Regions from separate parts of the Paenibacillus sp. sptzw28 genome, predicted to be linked through region 2. Evidence: riboswitches for the same ligand, from Rfam matches in the RefSeq annotation. Region 2 holds a riboswitch; each other region holds the start of a gene.

Region 1 (5,620 bases), 1.3 Mb from region 2:
CAGCTCACCGAGAAAATGACCGAGCTTGAGCCCAAGCTCGTAGCCCCGACCGCCCGGTTCGGCACGCCAGAACGGTATTTCGCTGAACCGGTTCGGCGCTTCCTTCACATATACCCGGTCATTCTCAATTCCGCTGATCATCCACGAGGCCGTGCCAAGCTGAAACACGTCACCGACGCGGCTCTCGTGAATATATTCCTCATCAAGCTCGCCAAGATGAATTCGGCTCTCCGCATGGTGAACCGGATAAGCCGAGCTTTGCGGAATCGTTCCGGCCCCTGTTACGGCTGCCATGGCGGTATTGGCCCGCTTGTGCAGCAGCCCGCTTGCGCGGTCCCAGTTGAGCAAAGGTTTGGCAAACGGATAGAAGCCCGCGAGCACCTTGAGCGCAGCCTCGAGACGTTCGCGCGGGAAGCTCCGATAGCATTCGCTCCGCGCGATGAGTCCGAGAAGTTCGCTGACAGAGATATCTGCTGCGGCGACAATTGCGGTCACCTGCTGGGACAGAACGTCCAGCGGCTCGAGCGGCAGGACGATCTCCTCGATCTCGCGCCGCGCAATGCTGCGGCAGAGCACGGCCGATTCCGGCAGATCGCCGCGGCTGCGCGCAAGAATGAAGCCGCGGCTTACATCGCCGACGGCATGTCCGGCTCGGCCGATGCGCTGAATGCCGGCGGCCGCCTCCTTGGGCGAATCGACCTGGATCACGAGGTCGACATGGCCGACGTCAATGCCGAGCTCAAGCGACGAGGTTGCGACCAGGCAGCGCAGCTCGCCTGCCTTGAGCATGCGTTCGACCTCGAGCCGCCGCTCGCGCGACAAGCTCCCGTGATGGGCGCGCGCCATCTCGAAGCCCGCGTGCTCGTTCAGCCTTAGTACGAGCCGCTCGCACAGCCGGCGGCTGTTGACGAAGAGCAGCGCCGATCGGCTTTCGTTCATGAGCTGGAAGAGGCGCTCCACGATCGGCAGCCAGACCGCGTCGCGGGTCTTGGCCGGTCTGCTGAGGTCCGGCATTGTAACGCGGACCTGCATCGACTTGACCATCGCGCTTTCGACAATGGCAACCGGGCGCGGTATGTAGCCGAAGGGATGCGGCTCGCTTGAGTTACCCTGCGGACCGCGAGCCGATTCCCAGCCCCCGAGAAAGCGGGCGACACGCTCCAGCGGCTTCTGCGTCGCGGAAACCCCTATGCGCTGCACCGGTTTTGGACATAGCCCGGACAACCGCTCAAGGGAGAGAGACAAGTGGGCGCCGCGTTTGTCACCGGCGAGCCCGTGTATTTCGTCGACGATGACCGTTCCGACCGTCCGAAGCATGCCGCGTCCCTTGTCCGAGGTGAGCAGCAAATAAAGCGATTCGGGTGTCGTGACGAGAACATCGGGCGGTCTGCGCACCATCTTTGCACGGTCACTCGAGGATGTGTCCCCCGTACGGACGGCGGAACGAACATGAGGCCATGTCGAGCATTCGACTGCTTCCTCTTCCGGGCGGTATTGATCTATGGCATCCATGAAGCCGACCAAATGGTGCTGGATATCGTTGTTGAGCGCTTTGAGCGGAGTAATGTAGAGCACACGCACGCCGGACGGCCAGCTGCGGCCTTCGCTTGCCGCGAGAATTTTATCTTGAGCGATCCGGTTCAGGCAGGGCAGCAGCGCAGCGAGCGTTTTGCCGGAGCCTGTCGGTGCGGCTATCAGGGTGTGCCTGCCGGCCATAATGGAGTCCCATGCTTCAAGCTGGACATCCGTCGGCCTGCCGAACGTCTGCGTAAACCAGCCGGCAAGCGTTGGGTGAAAGACGGATAGAGCCGGGGAAGACTTGGACATAAGTGCATCATCTCCTGGGTAAGAATCGAAAGCTCCCTTTAATATGGTTCAATGGAAGCAAGGTTTCAGCCTATCTTCCCGCTCTGCGGAAGAATGCTGCGCTGTTCACGGTCCAATGATGTTTATTCTTGCATTATACCCGTTTTTGGTCAGTTTGCGAGCAGCGGTTCATATGTATAAGATAACAGCTTGCAAATCGCAGCGGGGGGTAGTAAGTGTGGGAAGATGGCTGAACAGCCTGGAAGCAAGATGGAACGAATGGGCACAGGTGGAAGAAGCGATGAGCCGGACGTTGGCAGGAAGATCGATCCTTCGCGTTGCAGGACCGCGTACGCCCAGGCTCAACTCATCCGGAGTAAGAACGGTCCCCGCAGCCGATCTGACAAGAGTCGCCGGGACCTATGAAGCGGGACTTGCCTGCTTTTGCCTGGGTGAGCTTGCGGCGGAGGACCGGGCGGATTTCCTTACTAAACTGCATGGGCGGTTAAAGGAGGGAGCGACGGCGGTGTTTGCCGACCGGCGAAGTGAAGGGTGTGGGGCGGCGTTTGAGCTGCATGAACTGTTCGCTCCGGTCGGGACGAAACTCGATATTCAGGTCGGGCGCACATTTTGGTGGGTTCGCTATGAGCTGCGGTAAAACGGCCACTCGGCCACTGTGTTTCACTCATCCACCTATCGGTTACTAAAAAGTAGAAGTCCGAACGCAAAAGCAGGACCGCGGCTTTGATGTCCGAAAGGACAAAACAAAGCTGCGGTCCCGCATGCGCATCGCAATCGATGCCGAGCACGGTTTAGCCGGCGTCTCCGCCGCCGTCCGGCTCATCGGACGGTTCATCGGCATATTTTTCAAAAGTTTCAGGGCTCATAACGCGGCGAGCAGTAACATAGCGTTTACTGTAGTAAGAGTCGCTGAGGCCGCTGATGGTTACCCCTTTGCTGGAGGAAGAATGGGCGAATTTGCCGTCTCCAACATAAATGCCGACGTGCGAAATGCCTCTGCCGTTCGTATTGAAGAATACGAGGTCCCCCGGGAGCAAGTCGTCTTTCGCGACTTTCTTGCCCAGTCTGGCTTGCGACCCGGATTGGTGCGGGAGATCAACGCCGAGTTTGTTAAACACGTACATTGTAAAGCCCGAACAGTCAAATCCGTTTGTTGTCGTCCCGGCAGAGCGGTAAGGCGTGCCGATCACATCACTGATCACTCCGTCCATTCTGGAATTTGCGAAAACGCTTCCAGCCTGGAACATCAGCATCAATGCTAGACCGATGAGAACTGCAGAAACCTTTTTCAAAAAATGTTGCTCCTTCCGGTGCCTACGAGGTTAGCTGTGGGGTTCGGTTGAAGGTTCCCTATGACCGGCTCTGACATTCGAATGGACCGAATGCCCGGGTCAATTCACCCAAGATGGTTCCCCCGTTTCCCGATAAGGGAATTCGGCAATTTTTTCATGCTGGCATAATTATTCTGTTTTTTTATCGAATCTCCTTCTAATTTCACAATTTGTTCACAAATTAAAATTATTAGAGTGAAACTTTTTGACAAATTCATTCGTTGCGTATTGCGACAATGCAAATATGAAGCCCGGGAAGTATCCCGGGCCTCATATTTTATAGAATGAAGCAGGAAGCCAGGCATGTCCGGTTGCAATACCGGGGTATGTCTGGCTTCCTATGTCTAATTGAATGAACCGTACGCCAATCGACAAAAATCCGCTATCCGGACTAAATCTGCTTGGACTGCCACACATCGTACTGCGACGCTACGGTCCATACTTTCATGATCGTCCGTACAAGCTGGTAGCTTTGATGCAGAATCAGCGCCGCAAGCCCGGCCCACAGCATGGAGGCGGATGCGATCATTATGTTGAGTGCCAGCCCGAAGCCCCACATAATCAGCGAGATGCCGGCGAAAGGGAGGAAATGCCGCAGGCCGCTCCACAGCGAGCGGAACATTCCGCCCCCCGATACCGCGCCGAACTGCATCGCGAGAAACAGCAAGTGAAGCAGTACCGCCCATGCCAGCCAGCCGCCGGCCCAAGGACCGGCCGTTTGTGCGAGATCGGTCCAGCTGCCGCTGCCAAGCAGCGTTTCCAATCCGTGCGGGAGGAGCCAGAAACCGGGTGCAAGCGCAAGCGTGGTCTCTATGATATAGAGTAGTGCGACCGGCTTCCAGACGGTACGAATTCCTTGCAGAAACTTCGTGCCCCCGTCATCCCTCGTATAGTGAAGCGAATGGATAAGCCCTGCGTTCAGGAACGGCGTCAAGAGCATTCTGGCCGCAAGCAGCCCCGCAAACATCCAGACATACGGACGAATAAGATCGGTTTTCAGAAGCTGGAACTGCGCTTCGGTCAGAAACAGCTGTACTGCGCCGTCCGCCGTAGAGCTGTCGGGAAACCTTTTCAATAGCGGCACGACGATGCCTTCTATCATCCTGTAGAGAACGAAGCCCCATACCAGCTCATATACAAATAATAGAATGATAATATAAAAGTGTTTGGCGGTAAGCCGCCAGCCCTGCTTTATGTGATTGTTCATGCGATTGTCCACCTCCTTCAATTGTCATATTTACGTTCGGCGCGGCTACCACGCGAGCGATGCGAACAGTCCTTCGATCAGCTTTGTGAATCCAACGCTCCAGCGTGTGCGGGTTTTCTCCGGAAGCTCGGCTTTCATAAAGTTATTGATATGCTTGTTATCGAGCACATTGTTGTTTTGCGGATCGACGACCGCCCAGACCAGCGGGGAGGCGGATACCATTTTATATTGAATATGCGTTTCCTGGCCGTTCCACACCCTCGGCATCGTGGTTCCGTCTGCGAACTGAAAGATAATCGGCGCTGGTCCGAAGCTGCCGCCCTGCCTGCGGATCAACACGACGGATTCGTACTGCTTGACGCCGTTCTGAATGACAGGCCGCACATGAATCGATTCGACGGAATAGTCGGACATCTGATTGCCGTAGACGAATTGGCTGAAATAATCGTTCCATTTGGTCTTCGTCACCTGTTCGACGACACGTTGGAAATCGGCGGTGGAGGGATGCTTGAATTTATATTTCTGGAAATAAGTGCGCATGATTTTGCTCATCGTTTTTGCTCCAACCTGCTTTTCAATGCCGAATAAGACGAGTTTGGCCCGCATATATACATTTTCAGCATAGCTGTTGTTGCTGTGATAGGACCACGATACCTGCTTAAGCGGAGCCGGGTCGGTCATATAGCTCGCTTCCATCGGCAGGTTCGGTTCGACTCCATACTCGCTTTGCATCACTTTATCCTCCGAATAAGATGTGAAGCCTTCATCCAGCCAGGCTTCCTCGAATTCGTTGGAGGCCACCATACCGTACCAATATTGATGTCCGATTTCATGAATGACGGTTCGCTCCAGATCGTAGCCGGGATTCGCATTCTCTGCGGCGAACGCTGTAATCAGCGTCGGATACTCCATCCCGCCTGCGCCGTTCCCGCCTTTGGGCGGCACGACGATCGAAAGCGTGGAATACGGATACGCCCCGTACCACTGCGCATATTTGGCGAGCGCAGATTTCGCAGCGTGCATGTACCGGTCCTTGAATTTGGCATGAAGGGGGTCAAGGTAGAGCTTGATGCGCACTCCGGGCACTCCGTCGGTTGAGAACGGTTCTTCGGCATAGACGAAATCCGGAGAAGCGCTCCAGCCGAAATCGTGCACATCGTCCGCATAGAACTGGTACGTTTTACGCTTGTCGGCGATGACTGTCGGCTTCGTCTGGAATCCGGTCGCCGCTACCTTGTAGGTGCCCGGCACGTTG
Region 2 (5,620 bases):
ATTTTGCCTTACGAAAGGGAGCTTTTATCACGTCCTGATTACACCCGGAGCCGTCAGGATCGATGAGAAGGAGCCTGTTCTTGAAGTGAACCAAATCCGCAACAGATTGTTCGGTCATCTTAATGATGCGCTGAGTGACGCCGTCGGCGACGGTGCAGCCCGAGTCGATCCGGCTAAAGCTCTTAATCATGGAAGAATGCTTTTTTACTACATGCAGGGGTATGTGAACACTTATATCGGCAGTGAAGAGCCGACCGCCGCTTTACTGGAACGGACGCTGCCGATCTATTATGACGGTATACGGATATTTGTTGCCGGTATACAGCAAAGCATCCGGTAAACGGTTCCCAACGGTTTGTGGATGAAGGTTTGTAGGTGAAAGATGTTGAAACTTGTCTTTTACACAAAGGTTATTGGCAAAACATATCGAATTTATAGTTAATGCATTTTCCAACCGGGGGATGAGTACTGACGATGAACCAAGACTACAAATCGATATTTGCCGAATATTTTCACTGTATTGCAGAGGAGTCGCGAATTGGATTTTTTCTTATAGAGGAAGGCCGATTCATATTTGTCAACAAGTATATTGCAGACACCTTGGGATACACCGAGGAAGAACTGCTTCATATGGATCCGAAGGATATCATTTATTACCGCGATTTTTCGTTTTTTGAGGAAACAATTAAAAAGAGGTTGAATAACGAAAAAATAACAATCAACAAATGGTTAAGAGTTGTCAAAAAAGATAATTCGATTGTGTTCTGCGAGGCGAAGGCTTTCCCTGTTACACATAAAGAAAAGTCAATACTAATGGGAACCTTCCTCGATGTAACAGCTTCAATATTGGCCGATCAGATGCTTCGCGAGAATGATCTACGCTATCAGCGCTTGATAAGATATTTGCCTGAGCCTATCGTCGTCCACGACGGCGAGAAAATTTTATATGTTAATCTTGCGGGTTTAAAGCTTTTTGGCGTCTCGAACAAGGAGCAGCTTTTCTCCCGGCCTTATATGAGTCTTATTCACCCCGATTATCGGGAAATCACCAAGGAACGCTTCAGCAGAGTATACGTATCGGATGAACCGCTCGATTTTACCGAAAGCAAGCTTCTTGGATTGGATGGCCGCGTGATCGATGTTGAGGTTTCGAGTATACGGATCCATGATTTTCAGGGAAGACCCTTTGTGATCCAAAGCGTCTACCACGATTTGACTCAAAGAAAGAAGGAAGAGGAAGCGTTGATCCGCTCGGAAAAGCTGTCCGTCGTCGGTCAAATGGCGGCGGGTATAGCTCATGAAATCCGTAATCCGCTTACTTCGCTTAAAGGCTTTACGCAATTTCTGAAATCCAAAGTGAATCACAATCACGAGTATTTCGATATTATGCTGACGGAGCTCGACAGGATCAATACGATTGTCCAGGAATTTATGGCGCTTGCGAAGCCGCAGGCGAAACAGTACGCGGTACATGATTTGGCCAAAATTTTCGACAGCGTTACGACTCTCCTGGAGCCGCAGGCCATCATGAATAACGTGAGAATGACAACAAACTTCGATTCTGATGTTCCTTCGGTTTATTGCGACGAACACCAATTGAAACAAGTATTTATAAACCTGATGAAAAATGCTATCGAAGCGATGCCGGACGGCGGTAATCTGACGGTTTTTTTAATGCGCAACACCGAGGATTCCGTATTGATTCGGATTGAAGATCAAGGCGTCGGTATACCAAAAGAGCAGCTTGATCTGTTAGGCGGTCCTTTTTACTCTACAAAAAGCACCGGCACGGGACTTGGTCTAATGATTTGCTTTCGTATTATCGAGGCCCACCATGGTACGATTCGTTTTGCAAGTGAACCGGGACGTGGAACAACTGCAACGGTCGAGCTTCCGATCTGTGTTTCCTCGTGAGAGACAGCTTACTTTAACCACATTCTCAGCCGGAATTCTTCTGTTTTCGGGCACACAAGCAGACCGGAAGGCGTCGATACGATAATAAGGTCATGCACACCTATTATCAGTGCATGCTTATCGGCAATAAAGACCGTATTACCGCTTGCTTCCGTGAGCGTTACGCTGCCTTTACTCACATTCCCATTGGCATCCGGCGTCCAGTGGCGGCCGAGCACCGCCCACGAACCAATATCGTCCCAGCCGCATTGTACCGGTATACAGTACATCGATTCGGCCCGTTCCATGACGGCAAAATCAATGGAAAGCCGCGGCATAAGGGCATAGGCCGCCGATACATCGAGCGGGTGCTCAATAAGGCTGTTCCATATCGCCGGCTGGAATTGCTCCATTCGGCGGGCAAGAGTTGAGGGTTTGCAAACAAAAATACCGCTGTTCCAGTAAGTGCCGGGTTCGCGAATGAGCTTCTCGGCACGCTCTGCTGTCGGCTTCTCCATGAAGCGAAGAACAGGGAGAACGCTATCGGGCAGGTCTTCACCGGCTGCGGGCTCCTTTGTCTTCATATAACCGAATCCGGTTTCCGGGCGGGTAGGCTCGATCCCGAGCGTTACGATCGCACCGGGCCTCTTCGCCATTTCCGCGGCACGTCTCACGGCTGCAAGGAACGGCTCCTCCTCCGCTATATACTGATCCGAAGGCACGAATATCGCCGGCTCGTCGTCTCCCCTTTGCTGGAACCGAAACGCGGCAAGAGCAATGCAGGCTGCCGTATCCTTTTGCTCCGGCTCCAATATAAGCTGGTCCTGCGTGAATTCCGGAAGCTGTTCTTCCAGGAGCGGCAGATAGCGGGCGGGTGCTATTATATACAACCGGGAGCTCGAGACAATTTTGCGAAAGCGGCTAACCGTCTCCTGAATCAAAGTCCGTTCGGAGTGAAAGGGCAAAAATTGCTTTGGCATTGAGTCGACGCTTCGCGGCCAGAATCTGGTACCCTTGCCGCCTGCCATAATAACCACATTCATGGTTTGAACCACCTCCCGAATAACGAAAAACATAGTACGCTCATATTTTAGTGACATTATATTCGCCCCGAAAACGGCATTTGTACGTTGTAAATAAGTGGGCTGGTCGTATTTACCGGTTTCAATACAGGGCATGATGTGATATTCTCTTACGCGAGCCGAAACTAATCGTACGGGGGACTTTCAGGAAGTACAAGCGAGTATTTCCTGCGGAAGATCATTCAATGGGATGATCTCACGCTCGGGGTGAATCGCTGCGCGGCCAATCCGCAAGGCGTAGGGTTGATCTCCTCAATCCGAATCCGACAACTAACCTCGTAGGCCGCATGCATAAACGGGCGTCATCAACCGCAATTTTTTCATATCGAAGCGGTAGTTCGTTTGGCGATGACGGAGCCTGCTCCTGCCAAAAATGGTCACACCGGCAGAGCGGGGGTCCGTAAATAAAAAGGAGGAAGAAACGTTGTTTAAAAATTGGAAAAAGGGCGCAGCAGCAGCCGCGCTTAGCATTGCTATTCTCATTAACGCCAGTCCGGCACATGCCGCCGCGGCGTATAAAGCGTCCGACAACGACACGTTCTGGAAATTATCCAAACGCTTCGGCGTCCAGCTTGAACGATTGATGAAAGCCAACCCGAAGGTGGATCCGCTCAATATTTACAAAGGCCTCTCCATCGTTATACCGGGCGCTCCTATTAAGGCAAAGAATGATTCCGGCCAGTCGGCAGTTAAGATCAAGAAATCAGCGGGCGGTAAAGCCGAGGGCAACGATATCGTGCAGGTGAAGGGGCGTTCGTACAGCTATTCGGACGTCATTCAAGCCAAAGCGAGCGCTTATACCGCAGCGGCCTCAGAGAATGGCTGGGGACCGGTCGATTATTTCGGGAACCCATTAAAGCTTGGCACGATCGCGGTTGACCCCAAGCGGATACCGATGGGCAGCAAAGTTTATATTACCGGGTATAACCATGACGGGTTACCGGTTGGAGGCATGATAGCGGTCGCAACCGATATGGGGAGCGCGATTAAAGGCGACAGGATTGATATATTCTTGCCGCAATCGCAGAAAAAGGCGCGTCAGTTCGGATACCAATATGTCAAAGTGTTTGTTTTAAACAAATAAATGGACATAGGCATGTAAGTGAAAGCCGGCAGCACAAACGGCGTCCCCTCGGGGACGCCGTTTGTGCTTTTAACCTTTGCTGTTGCGCGAAGCCGGCTTGCTTAGAAGATCGGGCAGCGTGACGATCTGGTACCCTTTGCTTCGAAGCAGCTTGATAAGCTTGGGTAAGGCTTTTACCGTGCCTGATAAATCCTGGCCGACTCCCCCGCCGGCATGCTGCAGAATAATGGATCCCGGCTGCAATGTCTTCTTGATGTTTACAAGGATATGGCTGCTATCGGTACCGCGCCAGTCGACTGAGTCAACGTCCCAATTTACTACGATGTACCCGTTTTGCTTTAACCATTCAATCTGGCTGGGCATGATTTCACCATAGGGAGGCCGGACTAGTTTCGGACTGTAGCCGACAAGGGGACGCAGAATCGCATCCGTCCGAACAATTTGACGTTTAAAGGAGCCCAGCGGGATGCGTGAAAAAACCGCGTGATTGAGGGAGTGATTACCGATAATGTGGCCTTCCCGGCGCATCCGCCGAACTATCGACGGATAAGCGGCAGCGCGTGAGCCGACGACAAAGAAGGTGGCTCTCACTTTATATCGGGCCAGTATGTCCAGCACCTGCGGCGTATAGCGCGGATCGGGCACATCATCGAAGGTCAGCGCTACTTTTCGGGCACTCCGCGGGCCGCCTATGATGAAAGTTCCGGGGTATCGTTTTTGAAGCGATACCCATGACATCGCCTGGACGCGGCGGCGTTTTTTATGATGCTTCCGCTTTCGAGATAACTGGAAGGATGCCGAGGATTCCCTGGCCTCCTTCTCACGCGCAAGATCCTGCTGTGATGATGGCTGTGCCATGCTTGCCGCCTGTTTGGTGGTATTACGTGTGGGGGAAGGGCCAGGACTATACCAAGCATCCGATTCTATCGAAGGGCAAAGCGCCGTTAATGCCGCAAGCAGCAATATACCGGCCTTTTGCATGCGGCGGTTCGATTGCATACCGGACTCCCTCCCGCTAACTCCACCTCCACGGAAGGCACAGACCCAAGCGGGAAGAGCACCTGTTCTGTTGGTTCGTGCAGAGCGTTAGCCGCTTCTTCATGAGTAACATGGTATTGTTGGTTGAATTATTATTCCCTTCCTGATTTCCTTCATGCATGGCGCGGGGATTACATCGAATTGGGCGGGGAGAAATAATGAAATTTCTTTACACTCTAACAGGTAAACCATTAACATGTAATTGAATATAAGAACAAAGGAGCTGCCTCATGCCGACAATAGATATGCCGCTTACTCAACTGCAAGCGTATACAGGAATTAATCCGTGTCCCGCCGATTTTGACCAATACTGGGCGAGAGCACTTGAAGAGATGCGTGAAACCGATCCGCAAGTAGAGTTAGTGCCCAGCGCTTTTCAGACGCCGGCAGCGGAATGCTTCGACCTGTACTTCACCGGCGTGCGGGGAGCCCGTATCCATGTAAAGTATGCCCGTCCACGCCATGCGGATAAGCCGCATCCTGCAGTCGTTCAGTTTCATGGTTACTCGGGCAATGCAGGCGA
Region 3 (5,620 bases), 1.5 Mb from region 2:
CAGTGCGACTGCAGACTGTAAATACGTCCTGACCTGTGTTCAGGAAGACCTCTCTTCTTGCATCCGCCTCGATCTCGGCAACGGTTATGTCGGCCACCGCGAGCTGATGGAAGCGGCTCCCCACAGCATAATCGTTCGAATCGATGCCATGACGGGCGGCGCGGAGACGATTTATGAGGCGAAACGATTTATTACCCACCAGGATTACGGCCTCAATAATCCTGAAAGCAACGTATCCAATCGCAATATTTTCATTATGCTTTTTCAAGATTGGGAAAAGCATGACTCCAATACCAATGACTGCAGCGCAATTAATTAACTCAAGGAGTATTCCCGATGTCACTTAGGCGCCTTAGCAATTAAAGCGAAATTTTTGGCCTTTCAATTGGCAATGATCGTTCTTGGTCTTTACAGCCTCTTATTTTGTTATTTGTTATACCGATCAAGGCTCATTCCGCGTTTAATATCCGTCTTTGGACTTATTGGTTACGCATCGTTGTTAACAAGCGCCTTGCTAGAGCTCTTCGGTTATAGCCCAGGCATGCTCTTATTTCTTCCGGGAGCCTTATTTGAAATACTAATGCCGGTCTGGCTTATAGTCAAAGGATTCAACTCACCTGCAATAGCTCCCATGTCTGCTATAAAATAAAACCAAAGCACAAAAATAAGTGTTAAGGGGAAATTTCATGAAGGCAGTTGTATATACACATTACGGCACTACTGATGCTCTTAAGGTTAAAGAGGTGGAAAAGCCTGCTCCCAAGGACAATGAAGTGCTTATAAAAGTACATGCTGCATCCGTTAATTCATGGGACTGGGATCTTCTTAGAGGCAGACCGTTCTTAGCCCGTCTCAAAGGGCTTCTGAAACCAAAATACAATATTCTCGGGGCTGACATAGCGGGACGGATTGAAGCGGTCGGTAGCAACGTAAGGAGTTTTCTTCCAGGCGATGAAGTGTTCGGGGACCTCTCCGGATGTAGTTGGGGCGGATTCGGGGAATATGTATGTGCGGATGAAAATGCATTATCGCTTAAGCCTGCCGGTATGACATTCGAGGAAGCCGCAGCCATACCGCAAGCGGGAGTCTTAGCCTTATAGGGACTTCGTGATAAAGGACAGATTCAGAAAGGACAGCAGGTATTAATTAACGGTGCGGGCGGCGGTGTGGGTACGTTTGCGGTGCAGATTGCCAAATCATTCGGGACTTGCGTAACAGGCGTGGACACCACAAGGAAATTGGATATGCTGCAATCGATTGGTGCAGACCGGGTTATTGATTACACGCAGGATGATTTCACCAATAATGGGCAGAGTTACGATCTGATTCTTGATGTTGCTGGATATCGCTCAATTTTCGATTACAAGCGTGCATTAAGTCCGGGCGGCACTTATGTCATGGTGGGAGGCTCCATGGCCCGAATCTGCCAACTCATGCTCCTGGGACCGTGTGTTTCAATGGCAGGGAGCAAGAAAATGGGTATCCTTGTTCACAGGACAAACAAAAATGACCAAAATTTTTTCAAGGAGCTTTTTGAAGCTGGCAAAGTAGTTCCTGTTATAGATAGACGGTATCCGTTAAGCGAGGTTGCTGAAGCTCTCAGGTATCTTGGAGAAGGTCACCCCAAAGGAAAAGTCGTCATTAATATGGAGATGTTATAGCAATTCATTGCTTGCTCCGGCAGCTTCATCAACAAGAAAAATATTACAAATTGTCCCTAGAATAGATCCGGGGCGAAGCAAATAAAATGTAATAATCGTTTGAAGAAACGGCTCCGGTAATCGTAAAAATGTAAGGTCTTAAGCGTGTAATACAAAAGAGGGAGTGAACTCAAAGAATGCAGTGCCAATGGAGAGTGATTTCGGAAAATAAGATTCCGGCTCATAAATTCAACGCAATGACGATCTTTGGCGGAATGTGACTGCAATGCAATTATGGATGGCAAAAGAAATCATTCAGTCAGCGGAGCTGGAAGCACATCGAATTGGCGTGCCTATGGTGATTTCAGTTGTAGATGCAGGAGGCAATCTGACCGCGTGTTACAAAATGGACCATGCTTTACTGGCAAGCATCGATATAGCAACCAATAAAGCATGGACATCGGTAGCCATGAAAATGCCGACTGCAGATTTGGCCAAAATGGCACGCCCCGGAGGGTCCCTTTACGGCATCCATTCGACAAACCGAAATCGTATTGTATTATTTGGCGGAGGGATTCCGTTACTCCAACAACATCTTTTGATTGGCGGACTTGGTGTTAGCGGCGGTTCAGTCGAGCAGGATGTTCTTGTTGCAGAGGCGGTTAGAGTTAATTTTGAGCGAACGTATGGGTGATTATTAAGGGTGAAGTTTTTAACCAAATAACAAAAAGTAGTTATAAGCCGGGAATTGCGCAGCAGCCTATCGGAAGACCAAAATACAACATTAAAGGTCGCGGAAATCGCGGCTTTTTTGTGTTACTTGGTACTTTTGTATTGCGGATATGAAGAATCCGTCAATTATTAAGCCCTGAATGTTATTCAGTCTATCTAAGGGGAAACTCGTATCGGGAAACGTTGTACTGGCAGAGATAGCTGAATAGTGCGGCAATTTAAGAGAATGAACGATAATACTGCCCTTCACATACCACTAGAACAATATTATATAATGTATCCGCATACATTCGTTAAAGCATCATAAAATCGATGCTTTTTGAGTTTATTGGCCGTTTTACAGTGGTTGTTCAAAGCGGTATAATCGTCTCATCTCATAACTCGCTGAATTTCTGAGGAAAACGGGGGAACCGAAGGAGCTCATTATATGACGTCATGGGGTGAATCAGTGCTGTATGGTGCGCACTGTAGGGCGACTCTAACAGCCCGAATCCGGCAGCTAACCTCGCAAGCGTTTTTGGAGAAGGTGAGACGACTTGGGTTATTACAGCCGTAAGATGCCTTGCGGTTTTTTTGTGTGGTAAAAAACAGTAAATTTGGGAAGGGTAAGGATATCTAAAACAACTGATTTTCTAAAAGAAGGGGTAGGGATAACGTATTATGCGGCAAGTTTATTTCTCAGGCGGCGGTGGTCGGGAATGTTAGTGGCACTCAAACGAATCTTGATCGGAAGGCCGCTCAAATCCAACGAATTAGGGGAACAGAAGCTAAACAAAACCAAGGCGCTTGCCATTTTGTCTTCCGACGCATTGTCGTCTGTAGCTTACGGACCGGAACAGATTCTACTGGTTCTGATTACGATCAGCATTGCAGCATTCTGGTATTCGATTCCGATAGGAATCGGTGTATTGATCCTGTTGGTGGCTCTTATTTTGTCGTATCGACAAATCATCTTTGCGTATCCGCACGGCGGTGGGGCGTATGTTGTTTCCAAAGAAAATCTGGGTAAATATCCCGGATTGGTCGCTGGCGGTTCTCTGCTTGTAGATTATATCCTGACAGTGGCCGTTAGCGTATCCGCAGGAACAGATGCCATCACTTCCGCCTTCCCAACCTTGCACGAACATACTGTTGGCATCGCAGTTGTATTTGTTATCCTGATTACACTGCTAAATCTTCGTGGTGTGACGGAATCCGCTTCAATTTTGGCCTACCCGGTTTACTTGTTTGTTCTCGCTCTCTTTATTTTAATCGGAGCAGGTTTGTATAATATCGCCAGCGGCGGAGTTTCTGCGGCGCAGCATGCACCGATCGGGACACCTGTAATGGGGATCAGTCTGTTTCTGCTTCTAAGAGCCTTCGCATCCGGGAGTTCGGCGTTGACAGGTGTTGAGGCGATCTCGAATGCAATACCCAACTTCAGAGATCCTGCACCGAAAAATGCGGCCAGAACACTAACAGTGATGGGCATATTGTTGGCACTGCTGTTCTCCGGCACCGTGTTCCTGGCTTACTATTACGGCATTACACCCATAGTGGAAGCCACAGTCGTTTCTCAAATCGCCGAACAAACTTTTGGCCGGACTTTCATGTATTTCTTTATCCAAGGTACAACGGCATTGATTCTTATTCTGGCCGCGAATACCGGTTATTCAGCGTTCCCTTTACTGGCAGTCAATCTTGCCAAGGATAAGTTTATTCCGAGGATGTTTGCCGTTCGCGGGGATAGACTGGGTTACTCGAATGGAATTATAATGCTCGGGGTTCTTTCCATTTTACTGATATTAGCATTTAAAGGGCAGACCGAACAGTTAATCCCGCTCTACGCCGTAGGCGTGTTTATTCCGTTTACATTGTCCCAGAGTGGAATGATGCTGAAATGGATTCGGCAAAAGCCCCCCGGATGGGTACCAAAGCTGATCATTAATACTACAGGCGCCTTCATTTGCCTGACGGTTACATTCGTATTCTTCTTGACGAAATTCACGCAGATTTGGCCGATACTGATTTTTCTGCCGCTTATCGTGCTCGCGTTTCACCGGATTAATAAACACTATGAGGCGGTCGGCGAACAGCTTCGGCTTACCACATGCGAACCGGCCGTTCCAATAGAAGGTAATGTCATCATTCTACCCGTAGCCGGTATCACACATGTAGTGGAACACTCTGCAAATTACGCCAAATCGCTGGGAGCGGATCAGATCATTGCAGTGTATATCCCATTCGAGCGTGAGGACGAGGCGAAGTTCGAGGAGAAATGGTCCAAATGGATGCCTGATGTCAGGCTGGTAACTCTGCATTCGCCATACCGCAGCATTATCCAGCCGCTGATGAAATTTATCGATACGGTAGAGCGGAAGGCCAGAGAATCAAATTACCAAGTCACTGTCATTATTCCGCAATTCATTCCGAAAAAGGGGTGGCACAATATCCTGCATAACCAAACAAGCTTTACCATTCGTGCCGCACTGCTTTATCGGAAAGATGTAATCGTTACAACCGTTCCTTATCATCTCAAAAAATAATCTGGGCCTTGGTAATCGTAAAGCTATGGATCCCTATAGAAAATGCAGGCAGCTGTCATAAGACAGCTGCTTTTATTTTTAATTGCTGCGATGTATTCCATTTAATCCGGAAAATCTGCGATTCGTGTAGATTGAAGGAATAAAGTGCTAGAAACAAAGACTTTATTTTCAAGCACAGGACTGACATACTGTTGATATAAAAGGACTATCGAACTATAGATACAGGGGGAAGAGAATGGAAAACGGAGCACGAGTATCCTGTCCGCAGTGCGGCAGCGATATGCCGGTCATACCAGGGTACGTGACGTGGTGCGATCAGTGTGATTGGAACTTGAACCCCGAGCGCGTTTCGTCACACGAACGGCTTGCGGATAAACTAAATCGGAAGATTGGTGTTCGGGCAGTCCAGCGGTTATACGACAGCATAATGACTGCGGGCGTCGAATTCAGGATTACACCTTCCATTGTCGCTGCATATCTGGCGGCAACCGTGCTTCATGGTTTGACAATCCTGCTGTTTTACCTTGGCATCGAAAGACTCGTAACGCCTTACAATTTCGGCGAGTTTCTATCAGGCTTACTTATGACGGCAGTGGCCTTCGAAATCCGACCGAGATTTTACAGGTTCAAACGAAAGCCGATCCATAGGTCAGATTACCCGGTGATTTACGAGCTGCTCGACGAATTGGCTGAACGAACCGGGGCGCGAAGAATCGATAGCGT
Region 4 (5,620 bases), 2.7 Mb from region 2:
TGAGCGGGGAACGGAAAATGCTCCAAAGCGTCATCATCGTGAGCTGCTCATCCTGCGTAAAGCGGGTCCAGCGGTCGGCGCCGCCGCCATCCACCGAACGGATGCCGAGATGCCCAAGCGGCAGCATGTCGCAATCCGGCCATTGTCCGGGGCCGACGTGCTCCGCCCACTTCTCGCACCGTTCGAACATGCCGTGCAGCAGCGGCCACAGATCCCAGAAATCGTCCGTCATCCGCCACATGTTGGCGCCAGCGATGAAGACGGAAGCGTATTCAAGCGGCGCCGGACCCGGAGAAAGACTTAACACCATCGGGCGGCCGCAGTTGTCGATTGCCTTGCGAATCAGACCGATTTCTTCTTTATGAATATGATAAAGGCGCGAAGCCGCGATATCGTCCACTTTGACGAAGTCTACGCCCCATTCGGCATACATCCGAAACAGGGAATCGTAGTAGGCCTGGGCTCCTTCTTTGGAAGCATCCACGCCGTACATATCCGTATTCCACGGACAGATCGAGTTCGTGTGGGCGATATCTCTGGCTGTAGCTGAAGTTCCCATTACAGGAGTGTCAGCGTGAACGGCTTGCCGCGGAATTCCGCGCATAATATGAATGCCGAATTTAAGCGATAGGCTGTGCACATAATCTGCGAGCGGCTTGAACCCAAGTCCGCCGGCTGCGGAGGGAAAACGGTTTGCGGCAGGTATAAGACGCGAGTATTCATCCATCTCCAGCGGAACAAAAGGCCGGTATTGGGAGGAAACCGCACCCGGCTCGTACCACTGAATATCGACCACGACGTACTCCCAGCCGTGCTGTTTCAAATGATTCGCCATATATTGCGCATTTCCTCTGATTTCCTCTTCACGTACAGCTGCTCCATAACAATCCCAACTGTTCCATCCCATCGGCGGTGTGAGAGCGATTTTCTGATGCTTCATGTCATCCATCCTTTATGCTAGAAGTTTTACTCCTTCAAGTGTAAAACAAGGAAGGCGACGTTTCCACCGTAATGTATTGCTCCAGCTTGTAAAATATTGCTGTCACACTCGGCAATGGATATATCTCCGGGCATTTTCGGATAACCTATCGGCTCTTCCGACACCACAAGCGTCAGCGTGCAGAGTAATACGAAAACGATACGCTCCCTTTTTAAACGGCGATTTATTTTGGGCCACTCATATAAGCCGATCAAAAAGAGAATAAAAGCAACAGACAATACCTTTGCCGTTACCAGCATTATTTCCCTCCATCCTTTTTTACAGCTAAAGGCGGCACGTATTCGCCTGGTCGTGCAATGTTCACATGGATATCATAATCGGTTTCGACCTGCCGGAACTGAGTGCCCCAGTTGTCCCGTGTCTGTTTCCAAATCTGAGGATATATTTGTTATAAAAAGCATCCGCATAGCCAAGAACGTCCGTATTGGTCTCTTTGTACCCGCGCAACCGTCTCCTTCGCCAATGGGGCAGAAATAAGCCCAGCCATTACCGCCGCTTCTCCGATAACAATCGCGCCGACAATACTCACCGCTGCCCCCACTTGCTTCGGGAGCCGTACTCCCGCTTCGCGAAGCGCCTCAAACGTCACTTCCATTATTAAAGCTTCGATAAGAGCCGGAAACGGCACCAATTCGTGGGCCGATGCGAAGCTAAGGATCAACTTTGTGGGCAGCATCTGTTGGTGAAAGGTCGTGATGGAGATATAAAAAGAAGGCAGGGTGAAAGCGGCAGTACCACAATGAACCATTGTTATAAACCGAAGAGATAATGAGATAGAGAGAGCGTTATAGAGTTCCTAAAAGATGTAAGCGCTGCAATCGATGCACGTGTGATGTAAAGGCAGTTTGCAGCATGTTAGTTATATTTACAAACCGACAGAGGAGGCGTAATATACGATTCATGAATTGAAATATTTTCATCAAATCGCTGAGTTTCCGTTAAGGAAAGCGGGGGAACCATGTAATGACGGCTTTCGATGTGAGAGTCGATAATCCGTCATTTGGGGTGAATCCTGGAGGAGCCAACTGACAAGGTTGCTTCTTCGGGTAGGGCTACTCTCACAGCCCGAATCCGGCAGCTAACCTCGTAAGTGTAGAAGGACAACATTCTGTTTCATTTCAGAATCTGGTTCTTCATTGTTGGGAGGATGATCTTGTGACTTTATCGGCCGCAGGGTAGATTCCCTATGCGGTTTTTTTTATTCAGCAAACGTCTTTTTCGCTGAATCCCTCTAATAAAGGAGGGAACGGGGGACCCGAACGGATTGTCTTATAATCCATGGGGTGAATCGCCCGGTTGCATGGCAACCAGGCGTAGGGCGACTCTCACGCCCGAATCCGGCAGCTAACCTCGTAAGCGTACCAGAGAGAGGCAACTTTTTAACGTGAATAGACACGGTTTTTTACTGTGCCTAGAAGCCGCGAGAAGAGTTCCTCTTCCAATGGCTTCTTTTTTGTTGCCTACTCCTGAAAACCAAGGAGGAGAAACGCGAATTGCAAGATTTGATTTTGGTTTCGGCGCCGAATATTCGAGGCGAAGACTTTATCAGGCAACTGAAAGACAAGCGTATTCCATTTGCTGTAATTACCCGCAATAAGGCGGAACATGAACGCATAATGACTCTTGGAGTAGAGCGCATCATAGCGGTAAATACAACCAAGGAAATTACATGGGCTGTTCCGGAGTTTCGGATCGGAAAGGTATATTTGTTTGAAAGCAGTCTTAACCTTTGCTGCCGGTATATACAAATATGCCGCAGCTGGACGACAAAGCCGATTTATGTCATAACGGACAGCTGCAATCCGAGGCTCGTATACAAAGGGCTTGGCGCCAATTATGTCATCCATACCAGCAGTAACGATATCTCTTTCCTTATAACCGATGATCTGTTGTCAGATGCGTAAAGGAGGCTTAATATGCTTGACCTATATATGATTTTGCTGCTTGGCGGCGCTTTTACATTATTCTACGGTTTTCTATCCTGGTGCAGCCAAGTCATTGATGAGGCAGGTGGAGAGCAATTATGATTGCAGTCTTGATTTTTACGTTATTTATTTTTCTTTATCTGGTTTATGCCTTGATTAATCCTGAAAAATTTTGATGATCAGACCGTTCTAAGGAGGTTGCCGGATGGGCATTTTGCAAATAGTGATCGTCTTGGCGGTGATTGTTTTACTAGTCAAACCGCTTGGGACGTACGTATATCATGTTTTTTCAAACGAGCCGAATCGCTTGGATAAACTATTCGGACCTTTCGAACGCATCCTGTATACGCTGATTGGCCTCAAGCAGCGAGCCGGCATGACATGGAAAAAGTATGCGCTCAGTTTTCTGCTAATGAATATCGTACTTGTTGCAGTCAGCTATGTGATTTTGCGTTTGCAGCAAGTGCTGCCGTTGAATCCTAACGGTATCGATAACATGGAGCAAACGCTGACGTTTAACACAGTCATCAGCTTCATGACGAATACAAACCTGCAGGATTACAGCGGCGAGACGGGGCTCTCTTACTTTTCACAGATGATCGTTATCATGATGATGATGTTCACATCGGCGGCGACGGGTTTCTCGGTTGCGATCGCTTTTGTTCGCGGTTTGACGAGCAAAGGGGAGACAATCGGCAACTTCTTCGAAGACTTCGTGAAGGCGCACACGCGGATTTTTATTCCGGCTGCCCTCATTCTCACGCTTGTAATGGTGGCGCTTCATGTGCCTCAGACGCTGGAACCGACGCTTAGCGTGACAACGCTTGAGGGCGCAGCGCAGCACATCGCGATCGGCCCGGTTGCATCGTTAGAGTCCATCAAGCATTTGGGCACGAACGGCGGCGGTTTCTTCGGAGTCAACTCGGCGCATCCTTTCGAAAACCCGAGTCCGCTGACGAATGTAATCGAAATTTTATCGATGTGGGCGCTGCCTGCCTCCTTGCCTTATACCTATGGTTTGTTTTCCAAAAACCGCAAGCAAGGCTGGGTCATATTCGGTGCAATGATGTCCATGTTTATCGTATTCCTTGTCATGATATATGCTGCAGAACTACGCGGCAACCCGGTGCTGAACAAGCTTGGCATCGACGCCTCACAAGGCAGTATGGAAGGGAAAGAGGTCCGTTTCGGCATTGCGCAATCGGCGCTATTCACGGCCGTTACGACCGCCGCAACAACCGGTTCGGTCGATAACATGCACGACACGCTCACGCCGATCGGCGGACTCGGAGCGCTTGCTCAAATGATGCTCAACTGCGTATTTGGCGGCAAAGGCGTCGGCCTTGTGAACATGCTGATGTATGCGATTTTGGGCGTGTTCCTTGCCGGGCTCATGGTTGGCCGGACGCCGGAGTTCCTGGGCCGTAAAATTGAGCCGCGAGAGATGAAGCTGATCGCCGTCGCGATTCTGACGCATCCGTTCATTATCCTTGTACCGACGGCTATCGCGTTCTTGACTGATCTCGGAAAAGGATCGATTACAAATCCCGGATTTCACGGCATTTCACAGGTGCTTTATCAGTATGCATCTTCCGGGGCGAACAACGGCTCCGGCTTCGAGGGGCTTGCCGATAACACGCCGTTTTGGAATATTTCAACCGGGATAGTCATGCTGCTTGGCCGGTATGTTTCCATGATCGCTATGCTGGCCGTGGCCGGTTCGCTAGTCCGCAAGCAGTGGGTGCCGGAGACGGTTGGGACGTTCCGGACGGACAATGGCTTGTTCATGGGTATCTTGATCGGAACAGTATTGATTATTGGAGCGCTGACGTTCTTGCCTGCTCTGGTCCTCGGGCCGATCGCAGAGCAATTGACACTTCGCTAACGGAACGGATGAGGTGAACCGACAATGAGCACGAATCGAAGACCGATGCTATCCTCTTCTATCGTACAGGGTGCGGTAAAAGACAGTTTTATCAAATTAAATCCGATCACGATGTTGAAAAATCCGGTCATGTTTGTAGTTGAAGTCGGTACGCTTGTCGTACTGTTGATGACCGTTTTTCCATCCTATTTCGGCACGGGACACAATGTCGGGTTTAATTTGACGGTATTTGTGATCCTTCTGTTTACGGTGTTGTTCGCCAATTTTGCCGAGGCACTCGCTGAAGGACGAGGTAAAGCGCAAGCAGATTCGCTGAAGAAATCGAAAAAAGAAATGACGGCCAATAAGCTGGCCTTGGGAAGCGTGAAAGTCGTGTCATCCACCGAGCTCCGCAAAGGAGACATCGTCATCGTCTCGCAAGGTGAAATGATACCTGGAGACGGAGAAGTAATCGAAGGTCTCGCTTCCGTTGACGAGTCGGCCATTACCGGCGAATCTGCCCCGGTCATCAAGGAGGCCGGCGGCGACTTTAGCTCCGTGACAGGCGGAACCCGCGTCGTCAGCGATCAAATCAAGGTGCGCATCTCAAGCGACCCCGGGGAATCGTTCATTGACAGGATGATCTCGCTGGTGGAAGGCGCCAAGCGGCAGAAAACGCCGAACGAGCTGGCGCTGAACACGCTGCTTACGAGCTTGACGCTCATTTTCCTGATTGTTGTCGTCACGCTCGCTCCGATTGCGAAGTATCTGAATATTGTACTTGATGTCCCTGTCCTTATCGCTTTGCTCGTCTGCCTTATCCCGACCACG

What was found. Region 2 has a riboswitch for cyclic di-AMP ahead of KZ483_RS22525 (3D domain-containing protein). Riboswitches for the same ligand answer to the same signal wherever they lie in the genome.
Region 1: it holds a riboswitch for cyclic di-AMP, as region 2 does, so the genes downstream of both, KZ483_RS00560 (C40 family peptidase) here and KZ483_RS22525 (3D domain-containing protein) in region 2, are expected to answer to the same signal.
Region 3: it holds a riboswitch for cyclic di-AMP, as region 2 does, so the genes downstream of both, KZ483_RS15245 (APC family permease) here and KZ483_RS22525 (3D domain-containing protein) in region 2, are expected to answer to the same signal.
Region 4: it holds a riboswitch for cyclic di-AMP, as region 2 does, so the genes downstream of both, KZ483_RS09755 (DUF4218 domain-containing protein) here and KZ483_RS22525 (3D domain-containing protein) in region 2, are expected to answer to the same signal.

The regions. Positions count from the first base shown of each region.
Region 1 is NZ_CP080545.1:133,089-138,708, reverse strand. It holds gene KZ483_RS00570 (DEAD/DEAH box helicase) at 1-1,827, opposite strand, end outside; gene KZ483_RS00565 (hypothetical protein) at 2,000-2,464, shown strand; gene KZ483_RS00560 (C40 family peptidase) at 2,619-3,080, opposite strand; cyclic di-AMP (ydaO/yuaA leader) riboswitch at 3,124-3,277, opposite strand; gene KZ483_RS00555 (hypothetical protein) at 3,550-4,365, opposite strand; gene KZ483_RS00550 (M1 family metallopeptidase) at 4,411-5,620, opposite strand, start outside.
Region 2 is NZ_CP080545.1:4,912,330-4,917,949, reverse strand. It holds gene KZ483_RS22540 (TetR/AcrR family transcriptional regulator) at 1-340, shown strand, start outside; gene KZ483_RS22535 (PAS domain-containing sensor histidine kinase) at 475-1,914, shown strand; gene KZ483_RS22530 (mannose-1-phosphate guanylyltransferase) at 1,923-2,936, opposite strand; cyclic di-AMP (ydaO/yuaA leader) riboswitch at 3,083-3,275, shown strand; gene KZ483_RS22525 (3D domain-containing protein) at 3,400-4,059, shown strand; gene KZ483_RS22520 (polysaccharide deacetylase family protein) at 4,129-5,058, opposite strand; gene KZ483_RS22515 (alpha/beta fold hydrolase) at 5,328-5,620, shown strand, end outside.
Region 3 is NZ_CP080545.1:3,396,486-3,402,105, reverse strand. It holds partial or broken gene KZ483_RS28605 (oligogalacturonate lyase family protein) at 1-151, shown strand, start outside; gene KZ483_RS29165 (DUF4386 domain-containing protein) at 359-649, shown strand; gene KZ483_RS28930 (NAD(P)-dependent alcohol dehydrogenase) at 687-1,100, shown strand; gene KZ483_RS28925 (NAD(P)-dependent alcohol dehydrogenase) at 1,167-1,661, shown strand; gene KZ483_RS15250 (GlcG/HbpS family heme-binding protein) at 1,927-2,334, shown strand; cyclic di-AMP (ydaO/yuaA leader) riboswitch at 2,745-2,902, shown strand; gene KZ483_RS15245 (APC family permease) at 3,071-4,897, shown strand; gene KZ483_RS15240 (M48 family metallopeptidase) at 5,133-5,620, shown strand, end outside.
Region 4 is NZ_CP080545.1:2,219,013-2,224,632, forward strand. It holds gene KZ483_RS09740 (glycoside hydrolase family 27 protein) at 1-940, opposite strand, end outside; gene KZ483_RS09745 (hypothetical protein) at 967-1,239, opposite strand; partial or broken gene KZ483_RS09750 (spore germination protein) at 1,461-1,778, opposite strand; cyclic di-AMP (ydaO/yuaA leader) riboswitch at 1,916-2,108, shown strand; cyclic di-AMP (ydaO/yuaA leader) riboswitch at 2,210-2,374, shown strand; gene KZ483_RS09755 (DUF4218 domain-containing protein) at 2,494-2,904, shown strand; gene KZ483_RS09760 (DUF2681 domain-containing protein) at 2,917-3,027, shown strand; gene kdpF (K(+)-transporting ATPase subunit F) at 3,024-3,101, shown strand; gene kdpA (potassium-transporting ATPase subunit KdpA) at 3,131-4,810, shown strand; gene kdpB (potassium-transporting ATPase subunit KdpB) at 4,835-5,620, shown strand, end outside.